One region of the Streptomyces sp. SUK 48 genome, then DNA from elsewhere that is predicted to be linked to it. Evidence: riboswitches for the same ligand, from Rfam matches in the RefSeq annotation. Region 1 holds a riboswitch; the other holds the start of a gene.
The links. Region 1 has a riboswitch for thiamine pyrophosphate ahead of thiO (glycine oxidase ThiO). Riboswitches for the same ligand answer to the same signal wherever they lie in the genome.
Positions count from the first base shown of each region.

Region 1 (5,276 bases):
GTCGCCCTGGCCGAGGTGGAGCACATCGGCTCCGGCGGCGTGCGCGACATCGGCCCGGTCGTTGACCGCGAGCAGCCGGCCGTGCCGGGCGCACGCCTCGGCGAAGACCTCCAGGCAGGCCAGTTCCTCGGCGGCCTCCATGCCCTTGTCGCGCAGCTGCACGATGTCGACACCGCCGGCCAGTACCGCGTCCAGGAACTCGGGCAGGTCGCCTTGGCGCCTGCGGGCGTCCGTGCACAGGTACAGCCGGGCGTCGGCGAACTCGGCGCGGGCGGTGTCGGACATGCGTGGGCCCCCGGGGGTCGGTGTGGGTGCTGGGCGGGCGGTGGCGTACGGCGCGCGGGGCGTCGTACGCCACCCCCTCAGATGGTCGGGCTCAGACGGCGAGCGCCTGGGCGCGGCGCTTCACCTCCGTGCCGCGATTCTCGCTGAGGGCCTGCGCGGGCGTGCCGGGCAGGGTCGGGTCGGGGGTGAAGAGCCATTCGATCATCTCTTCGGCCGTGAAGCCGTCGTCCCGCAGGAGCGTCAGGGTCCCGGTCAGGCCCTTGACGATCTTGTCCCCGTCGATGAAGGCGGCGGGGACGTGCAGCGCGCGGTTCTCGCCTCGGCGTACGGCGATGATCTGGCCGTCCTTGACCAGCTGCCGCACACGCGTCACCTCGACGCCGAACTGTTCGGCGATGTCGGGGAGGGTGAGCCAGGCGGGGACGAGAGCGTCGATCTTCGTGTCAATCTCGGTCACGGGTACAGGGTAGGCGGTCGGCCGGGAGTGTGGCGTGATGCCGGTGGCCGAATGCCGCTCCGTCCTGGCCCTCGCGCGGTTCCCCGCACCTCTTCCGGGCCGCTAATCCGTGCTGGCGTCCTTCAAGGGGCGGGCCGGGTCCGCCAGTGCCTCCGGGTCCAGGGCACGGCCCGCCTCGATCAGCTTGCGGCCCTGGGCGAGATCGCGCGGCCGGCCCACGGCCAGCAGGGCGGCCAGGCGGCCCTCGCGCAGCCAGCACACCGTCCAGGCGGGGCCCGCGGGGTCGCCGCGCCAGACCAGCCGGTCGGCGGCGGCGTGGTGGCCGGCGTACTGGACGAAGCGGCCGAACTGCTCGGACCAGAAGTACGGCACCGGGTCGTAGACGGCGGTGGTCTCGCCGAGGATGCCGGCGGCGACGGTGCGCGGGCCCTGGAGGGCGTTGTCCCAGTGGTGCACGAGGAGGCGCTCGCCGTAGCGGGCCGACGGGAAGGACGCGCAGTCGCCGACGGCGTACACGTCGGGCGCGGAGGTGTGCAGCCGGGCGTCGGTGACGACCTCGCCCGCCGCGCCCAGCTCGATGCCGGAGCCGTCCAGCCAGCCGGTGGCGGGGCGGGCGCCGATGCCGACGACGACCGCGCCCGCGGGCAGCCGGGTGCCGTCGGCGAGCACCACCGCGCCGGGCTCGACGCGCTCCACCCGCGCGCCGGTGCGCAGTTCGGCGCCGCTGTCGGCGTACCAGCCGGCCATGGGGGCGGCGACCTCGGCGGGCAGCACCCCGGCGAGCGGCCGGTCGGCGGCCTCGACGACGGTCACCGCGCAGCCGGCCTCGCGGGCGGCCGTGGCGAACTCGGCGCCGATCCAGCCGGCGCCGGCGACCACGATGTCGTGCTGCCGGGCGAGCACCGGGCGCAGCCGTTCGGCGTCGTCCAGGGTGCGCAGCAGATGGACACCGGGGACGCCCTCGGTGCCGGGCAGGGTGACCGGTTCGGCGCCGGTGGCGAGCACCAGGACGTCGTACGGCACCGGGCCCGCCTCGGTGTCCAGTTCATGGTCGGCGGGGCGGGCGCCCAGGACCTCGCAGCCGAGCCTGAGGCAGACGCCGAGCGCGTCGAAGTCGAGGTCGAAGGCGGAGCCCTCGGCCTTGCCGAGCAGCACGGCCTTGGACAGCGGCGGCCGGTCGTAGGGCTGGTGCGGTTCGGCGCCGATGACGGTCACCTCGCCCGCGAAACCCCGCTCCCGCAGCGCGACCGCGGTCTGCACCCCGGCCATGCCCGCGCCGACGACGACCACGCGCCGGACCCCTGCCGTGCCCTCCTGGGCTGTCTGCTCGCTCACCCGGTCACCATAGACAGATGACGATCAGTCGGTCAGGGGGCGTGCGTCGTGACCTGTTCCACGACGCTGGTGCCGGAGCCGGGCCCCGACTCCCATTCCCAGCTCTCCTCCAGGCGCACCCGGCCGTCGGGCAACTCCACGACCGTGGACACGCAGTGGCCGCAGGCCGTGCTGCCGTCGGTGCGCAGCTGCACGTACCGGAAGTCCAGGCGGTCGCCCGCGCGGGTGCCGACCAGATGACCGCGGACGATGTCGCCGCCCCGGTACTCGGCCCAGATCGCGCCGTCCCGCTCGTGGTAGGCGAAGCGGGTGCGGGTGCCGACCTGACCTGCGCACTGGTCGGCGACGGGGGCGAGGAGCAGTCCGTCCAGTGACGGGGCCATGGCCAAGGGCTCCCTTACGGGTGGCGAGGGGGGCGGGCTAGGGTGGCCACCGTACAAGCACTCGCGGGAGCCCGGACGCACCGGGCTGAGAGGGAGGCTGGCGGCCTCCGACCGTACGAACCTGATCCGGGTCATGCCGGCGAAGGGAGGGGCTGGACGCCCATGTCCACACGTACGCCCGAAACCTCGGGCAGCTTCGACGTCCTGGTCGTCGGGGGCGGGATCATCGGGCTGGTGACGGCCTGGCGCGCGGCGCGCCGGGGGCTCGCGACGGCCCTGGTGGACCCGGCTCCGGGCGGCGGGGCCGCACAGGTCGCGGCCGGGATGCTGGCCGCGGTCACCGAACTGCACTACGGCGAGGAGACGCTGCTCGCCCTCAACCTGGAGTCGGCGCGCCGCTACCCCGGCTTCGTGGCCGAGCTGACCGAGGCGAGCGGCCGGGACCTCGGCTACCGGCGCTGCGGCACCCTCGCGGTCGCGCTGGACGCCGACGACCGCGCCCATCTGCGCGAACTGCACGCCCTCCAGCAGCGCTGCGGCCTGGAAGCGGAGTGGCTGTCGGGCCGGGAGTGCCGCCGTCTGGAGCCGATGCTGGCGCCCGGGGTGCGCGGCGGGCTGCGGGTCGACGGCGACCACCAGATCGATCCGCGCAGGCTGGCCGCGGCGCTGGTGACCGCGTGCGAGCGGGCCGGGGTGGTGTTCCACCGGGTGTGGGCGCGGCGGCTGGACGTCGTACGGGAGCGGGCCGTCGGGATCACCGCGGCGGACGGTACGGCGCTCACCGCCGGGCAGGTGGTGCTCGCGGGCGGCAGCCTCAGCGGGCGGCTCGCGGGGGTGCCCCCGGAGGTGGTGGTGCCGGTGCGGCCGGTGAAGGGGCAGGTGCTGCGGCTGACGGTGCCCGCGCGGTACGCGCCGTTCCTCAGCCGCACGGTGCGGGCCGTGGTCCGGGGCGGGCAGGTGTACCTGGTGCCCCGGGAGAACGGCGAGCTGGTCGTCGGCGCCACCAGCGAGGAGCTGGGCTGGGACACGACGGTCACCGCGGGCGGGGTGTACGAGCTGCTGCGCGACGCCCACGAGCTGGTGCCGGGCATCACCGAACTGCCGCTCACCGAGACCCGGGCCGGGCTGCGGCCCGGGTCCCCCGACAACGCGCCGCTGCTCGGGCCGTCCGGGCTCGACGGGCTGCTGCTGGCGACCGGGCACCACCGCAACGGGGTGCTGCTCACGCCGGTCACCGGGGATGTGATGGGGCAGTTGCTGGCGGGGGGCCCGCTGCCCGAGGAAGCCCGTCCGTTCACGCCGGAGCGCTTCGGCGCGCCGCGCGCCCAGCAGCTGGAGCAGACCGTATGAGCGCCGAGTCGTCCACCATCACCGTCTCCGTCAACGGGCAGCGCCGCGAGATCGCGCCGGGGACCGCGCTCGACGCCGTCGTACGGTCCCTCGTGCGGGCCCCCGCCGGGGTGGCGGCCGCCGTCAACGAGACGGTCGTACCGCGCACGCGGTGGGCCGGGACCGCGCTCGCCGAGGGCGACCGGGTCGAGGTGCTCACCGCGGTGCAGGGAGGCTGAGCCATGAGCGACGACCGGCTTGTCATCGGGGGTACGGCCTTCGGGTCGCGGTTGATCATGGGTACCGGCGGGGCGCCCAGCCTCGACGTGCTGGAGCGGGCGCTGGTGGCGTCCGGGACGGAGCTGACGACGGTCGCGATGCGGCGGGTCGATCCGTCCGTGCACGGCTCGGTGCTGTCCGTGCTGGAGAAGCTCGGCATCCGGGTGCTGCCGAACACGGCGGGGTGCTTCACCGCGGGGGAGGCCGTGCTCACGGCGCGGCTGGCGCGGGAGGCGCTCGGGACCTCGCTGGTGAAGCTGGAGGTCATCGCCGACGAGCGGACGCTGCTGCCGGACCCGGTGGAACTGCTGGAGGCGGCGGAGACGCTGGTGGACGACGGGTTCACGGTGCTGCCGTACACCAACGACGATCCCGTGCTCGCGCGGAAGCTGGAGGAGGTGGGGTGCGCGGCGGTGATGCCGCTGGGCTCGCCGATCGGATCGGGGCTCGGCATCCGCAACCCGCACAACTTCCAGCTGATCGTGGAGCGGGCCGGGGTGCCGGTGATCCTGGACGCGGGGGCCGGGACGGCGTCGGACGTGGCACTGGCGATGGAGCTGGGGTGTGCGGGGGTGATGCTGGCGTCGGCGGTGACGCGGGCGCGGGAGCCGGAGCTCATGGCGGAGGCGATGCGGTACGCCGTGACCGGGGGACGGCTGGCGCGGCTGGCGGGGCGGATCCCTCGCCGGTACTGGGCCGAGGCGTCGTCTCCCGCGGAGGGCCTGGCCGTGCTCGACCCCGAGCGTCCCGCCTTCTGAGCCCGCGTCCGCCCACCGCCTTCGTCTCCCACCCGCGCACCACCCGAAACCGTCGGCGGGGAGGCCGGACCTCCCCGTGGTGCGCCATCGCCGTCGGTGGCCCTCCGCGCGGCGGAATACGGCGTCCCCGCGTAAGAAGCGTCACAGGTCGGCTTCAGTGCCCAGGTGGGGACGGCGGAGGGGCGGGGGATGTCCGTGGGGGCTCGTAGACTCGGCCGTGTGGATATGACCCTTCAGGACGCCCTCGTCGGGCACGTGCTCGACGGTCGGTATCGCGTGGACGCGCGGATCGCGGCCGGCGGGATGGCGACGGTGTACCGGGCGCTGGACATGCGCCTGGACCGGGTGCTCGCGCTGAAGGTGATGCATCCCGCGCTGGCGGCCGACGGCGTCTTCGTGGAGCGGTTCATCCGCGAGGCGAAGTCCGCGGCCCGGCTCGACCATCCGAAC
Region 1 covers NZ_CP045740.1:5,951,996-5,957,271, reverse strand. The annotation lists gene thiE (thiamine phosphate synthase) at 1-285, opposite strand, end outside; gene GHR20_RS26305 (Rv2175c family DNA-binding protein) at 377-742, opposite strand; gene GHR20_RS26300 (FAD-dependent oxidoreductase) at 845-2,077, opposite strand; gene GHR20_RS26295 (hypothetical protein) at 2,110-2,460, opposite strand; TPP riboswitch at 2,514-2,625, shown strand; gene thiO (glycine oxidase ThiO) at 2,623-3,810, shown strand; gene thiS (sulfur carrier protein ThiS) at 3,807-4,028, shown strand; gene GHR20_RS26280 (thiazole synthase) at 4,032-4,826, shown strand; gene pknB (Stk1 family PASTA domain-containing Ser/Thr kinase) at 5,016-5,276, shown strand, end outside.

Region 2 (5,276 bases), 1.7 Mb from region 1:
CAGCCTTCCGCAGCACCTGCGGAGCGAGGACCGCCAGGAGTTCGAGCGGCTCCTCGACGAGGTTCTGCGCTCCGCACCACACCGACCGGAACTGGCCGCCGTGGGACAGCGGCTCAACCCCGCGCAACTGCGCACCATGGCCATCGCCGCGTCCGCGCTCATCACGGCGGCCGCGGCCGCCGAGTACCAGCGCTATGTGCGCATCCGCGACGAACTGCGCCACCCGGAGCAGGCCCAGGGCGCGGCCGGCACCGCCCCCGCCGAGCCGGATCCGGCCGCGACGGATCTCGCCGCCGCACACGGCGCGGGCGCGGTCGCGGTCGTCGCCGTCCTGGCACCGCTGCTGTCCGCGACCGCGGCGGTGATATTCCTGCTCATCGGCTACATCCTGAGAACCCTGGACCCCGGACAGTCCTTCGCCGGCACCATGCTCACCGCCGGCTGGGTGTTCGGGGCCCTGACCGTGGCCGCGCTTCTCGTCGCCGCCGCCGGACTGCTCCTGACCGCTCTGCGCAACGGCTCCTCCCCCGAATCCCGGGCCCGCGACGCCGCCGCCGAGGAGGTCGCCAGAGCCAGAGCCGCCTGGGAGGGCGCCCTGCTGGAACGCGGCATCCTCCCCTTCCTCCAGGAGGCCCTCGCCGACCACCCCGACTACACCGGTTCGGAACAGGCCGACCCGGAACACCAGCCGGACTGACCCACCGGGCGCGGGTCCCCGGCCCGACGAGGCGCCGCTCCGAAGCCGGTGGACCGGCCGGAGCGGCGCTCACGTCCCCGTCAGTCCGCGATCGGCAGGTACACCCGGTTCCCGGCCTCCGCGAACTCCTTCGACTTCTGGGCCATGCCCTCCTCGATCTCGGTCCGGTTGCCGCCGTGTTCGCGGCGGATGTCCTGGGAGATCTTCATGCTGCAGAACTTCGGGCCGCACATGGAGCAGAAGTGCGCCGTCTTGGCGGGCTCGGCCGGGAGGGTCTCGTCGTGGAAGGCGCGGGCCGTGTCCGGGTCGAGGGCCAGGTTGAACTGGTCCTCCCAGCGGAACTCGAAGCGCGCGTCCGAGAGGGCGTCGTCCCACTCCTGCGCGCCCGGGTGCCCCTTGGCGAGGTCGGCCGCGTGGGCGGCGATCTTGTAGGTGATGACGCCGGTCTTCACGTCGTCCCGGTTGGGCAGGCCCAGGTGTTCCTTCGGCGTGACGTAGCAGAGCATCGCCGTGCCCCACCAGGCGATCATCGCGGCGCCGATGCCGGAGGTGATGTGGTCGTACGCCGGGGCGATGTCCGTGGTCAGCGGGCCGAGCGTGTAGAACGGGGCCTCGTCGCAGATCTCCTGCTGGAGCTCGATGTTCTCCTTGATCTTGTGCATCGGGACATGCCCGGGGCCCTCGATCATCGTCTGTACGTTCAGCCGCCGGGCGATCCGGCCGAGTTCCCCGAGCGTGCGCAGCTCCGCGAACTGGGCCTCGTCATTGGCGTCCGCGATGGACCCGGGCCGCAGCCCGTCGCCCAGCGAGTACGTGACGTCGTAGGCGGCGAGGATCTCGCACAGCTCCTCGAAGTTCTCGTACAGGAACGAGTCCTTGTGGTGCGCCAGGCACCACGCGGCCATGATGGAGCCGCCCCGCGAGACGATGCCGGTCTTGCGGTTGGCCGTGAGCGGTACGAACGGCAGCCGCACGCCCGCGTGGACGGTCATGTAGTCCACGCCCTGCTCGGCCTGCTCGATGACGGTGTCCTTGTAGATCTCCCAGGTCAGTTCCTCCGCCCTGCCGTCGACCTTCTCCAGCGCCTGGTACAGCGGCACCGTGCCGATCGGGACGGGGGAGTTGCGCAGCACCCACTCGCGGGTGGTGTGGATGTTGCGGCCGGTGGAGAGGTCCATGACCGTGTCGGCGCCCCAGCGGGTCGCCCAGGTCATCTTCTCGACCTCTTCCTCGATGGACGAGGTCACCGCGGAGTTGCCGATGTTGGCGTTCACCTTCACCAGGAACCGCTTGCCGATGATCATCGGCTCGATCTCCGGGTGGTTGACGTTGACCGGCAGCACCGCCCGGCCCGCCGCGATCTCCTCGCGCACCACCTCGGGGGAGACGTTCTCCCGAAGGGCCACGAACTCCATCTCGGGCGTGATCTCGCCCCGGCGCGCGTACGCGAGCTGCGTCACCGCCTGGCCGCCCCGGCCCCGGCGCGGCTGGCGCGGGCGGCCCGGGAAGACCGCGTCCAGGTTCCGCAGCCCGCCGCGCGGCGAGGTGTGCTTGATGCCGTCGTCCTCGGGACGGACGGGACGGCCCGCGTACTCCTCGGTGTCGCCGCGGGCGATGATCCAGTTCTCCCGCAGCGGCGACAGCCCCCGGCGGACGTCGGTGTCGACGAGTTGATCGGTGTACGGGCCCGACGTGTCGTACAGCGTGACCGACTGCCCGTTGGTCAGGTGCACCTGACGGACCGGCACGCGCAGGTCGGGGCGTGAGCCCTCGACGTACGCCTTGTGCCAGCCGATGGACTTCCCGGCCTCCGAGGACATGTCGTCCTGGACGGAGGCAGGCGTGCGTGCGTCCTTGTTGGTCATGAGACCTACTCCCTACGCCGGCATTACCCGGTAACAGGTTCGGCGGTCGACGCAGCGGCTTCCGTCGTCCGAGGTCTCCCGGGGAACATCGCATGTTCCACGTGAAACATCGCTTCTACGGAGGTCAGCGCCCTCTCAGCCCGGTGCTCCGAGCTCCCGCGTGTGCAAAGGTGTCTCCACGCTAGCGTCATCCGTGATGCGATGAACAGTGGGCCCTCCCCGCTTCTTGCGATGATCTGGCGATGACCCGGATGGACCAGCACCCGTACCAGCCGCCCGGCCCGCGCCGGCACGACGGCTCGGAGCCCCCGAGCCGGGGCCACCGTCACGACCCTGGCCATGCCCAAGCCCCGGCCCAGGTGCCGGTCCAGGGCCCGGCCCATGACCACGGACGCGGGCGCGGGCACAGCCACGGCACGGGCCATGGGAACGGCCACGGACACGGCTCCGGCCATGGGCACGGGCACAGCCACGGTCATGGCCCCGCCGCGCCCGTCTCCCGGCATCTGCGCAAGGTGATCGCGGCGATCCTCGTCCCGTTCACCGCGGCGGTCGTGGTCGGTCTGGTGGTGCTCTGGCCCGGTGGCGCGCCCTCGCACAAGCACAGTGGCGTCGGCTTCGACCGGCAGACCCAACAGGCCACCGTGACCCGGGTGACCGAGGTGAGCTGCGCCTCGGTGAGCGCCGGCGGCGGGGCTCCGAGCGGTGATGGCTCCGGCGGGGCACCGACGGGCCGGCAGTCCGGCGGCACCTGCAAGAAGGCGACCGTCCGGGTCGACACCGGCAGGGACAAGGGCCGTACGTTCACCGAGATCGTGCAGCCCGATCAGCCCCGGCAGCTGCACCAGGGCGAGCAGGTCGTCGCCGCCTACGAGCCGACCGCGCCGAAGGACCTCCAGTACTCGGTCGCCGATGTGGACCGGAAGTTCCCGATGGCGCTGCTCGCGGGCGTCTTCGCGCTCGCCGTCGTGGTGGTGGGCCGGCTGCGCGGCGTCATGGCCCTCGTGGCGCTGGCGGTGAGCTTCCTGGTGCTGAACCAGTTCATCCTGCCCGCGATCCTCCAGGGCTCCAATCCCCTGCTGGTGGCGGTGATCGGGGCGAGCGCCATCATGCTGATCGCCCTGTACATGTGCCACGGCCTGTCGGCCCGTACGTCGGTGGCGGTGCTCGGCACGCTGATCTCGCTGAGCCTGATCGGCCTGCTCGGCTCCGTGTTCATCGGCTGGGCCGCCCTGACCGGCAACACCGACGACAGCACCGGTCTGATCCACGGGCTGTACCCGAAGATCGACATGAGCGGCCTGCTGCTGGCCGGGGTCATCATCGGCTCGCTCGGCGTCCTGGACGATGTGACGGTCACCCAGACCTCCGCCGTCTGGGAGCTGCACGAGGCCAACCCCACGATGGGTCCGCGCGGTCTGTACCGGGCGGCCATCCGCATCGGCCGCGACCACATCGCGTCGGTCGTCAACACCCTCGTACTCGCCTACGCGGGCGCCGCGCTGCCGCTGCTGCTGCTGTTCTCCATCGCGCAGAGCAGCGTGGGGACGGTGGCCAACAGCGAGCTGGTGGCGGAGGAGATCGTGCGCACCCTGGTGGGCTCCATCGGGCTGGTCGCCTCGGTACCGGTCACCACCGCCCTCGCCGCCCTGGTGGTGGCGGCCGACCGGAGCGCCCCGGGCACGGAGACCCCGACCGGCACCCAGCCCCTGCCGGCCCGTGGCGGCCGGGGGCGGCGCCGGAAGCGGTGAGGCGGGGCGGGCCGTCCGGCAGGGGACCGGACACCGCCCGCCGCCCCGCGCGAAGGCCGACGCGGAGACCGACGGAGAAGCCGACGTGGCAGCCTGCGTGGCGGCCCGTACGAGGGCCTGTGCGGGGCCCCCTGAAGAAGCGTTACTGCACGGCCCCGTAGCACCGGGCGGAGCGTCCGCGCCCCGTCCCTCGGCGGCTCAGCCCGCGCTCTGCTCCTCGGCGAGAATCCGGTCCAGCGCCTCGTCCAGATGCGCGTCGAAGTCGGCGAGCGCGCCCTCCTGCCCGAGCGGCACCAGCTTGTCCGTGCGATCGAGGAAGGCCACGAGCGGTGCCGCCGACGAACGGAACAGGGCCTGGTCACCGCCGACCTGAAGCCTGATCAGCACCTCGCCCAGCACCTCGGCCTCGACGGGGGAGATCCGCACATCCCCCTCCCCGCACGGCCGTCCGACGCCGTCGATCAGCAGTTCCCGACCGAAGACCCAGGTCACCGGGGCATCGCCGGGCAGATGGAAGGTGAGCCGCACGGCGTAGGGATCGCCTGTCTCGTAGCGCAACTCCACCGGAATGCGGAAGGAGAGCTCCTCCGAGACGAGAAAGCTCATCATGACCTCTGCCTGTACGGACTCGCGCATCGCCTACCCCGTCATATGACATCGACTGGCCGGGTTTGATCCCTCTGACCGTGGTAAATCTTGCTGAAAGTACACAGTGGATCACAAGGAGTAAGTTTTCAGATACTGATAGAGAGGGTCAGAGATCCCAGATTCCGCCCGATCTCCGTGTGAAGCCGCCGCGCCGCGGGCAGCAGCCGGTCGGCCTGGTGGGCCGGGAGGGAAAGGGCCACGGTGGCCGCGGTCGCGCCGACCGTGATGGGCACCGCCGCGCAGACCGTGCCGAGCGCGTACTCCTGGCGCTCCGTCACCGGCGCCATGCGCCGCACCCGGGCCAGCCGCCTCAGC
Region 2 covers NZ_CP045740.1:4,267,391-4,272,666, reverse strand. The annotation lists gene GHR20_RS18490 (hypothetical protein) at 1-697, shown strand, start outside; gene thiC (phosphomethylpyrimidine synthase ThiC) at 778-2,562, opposite strand; TPP riboswitch at 2,555-2,732, opposite strand; gene GHR20_RS18480 (YibE/F family protein) at 2,805-4,313, shown strand; gene GHR20_RS18475 (SsgA family sporulation/cell division regulator) at 4,512-4,949, opposite strand; gene GHR20_RS18470 (IclR family transcriptional regulator C-terminal domain-containing protein) at 5,048-5,276, opposite strand, start outside.
Region 2: it holds a riboswitch for thiamine pyrophosphate, as region 1 does, so the genes downstream of both, thiC (phosphomethylpyrimidine synthase ThiC) here and thiO (glycine oxidase ThiO) in region 1, are expected to answer to the same signal.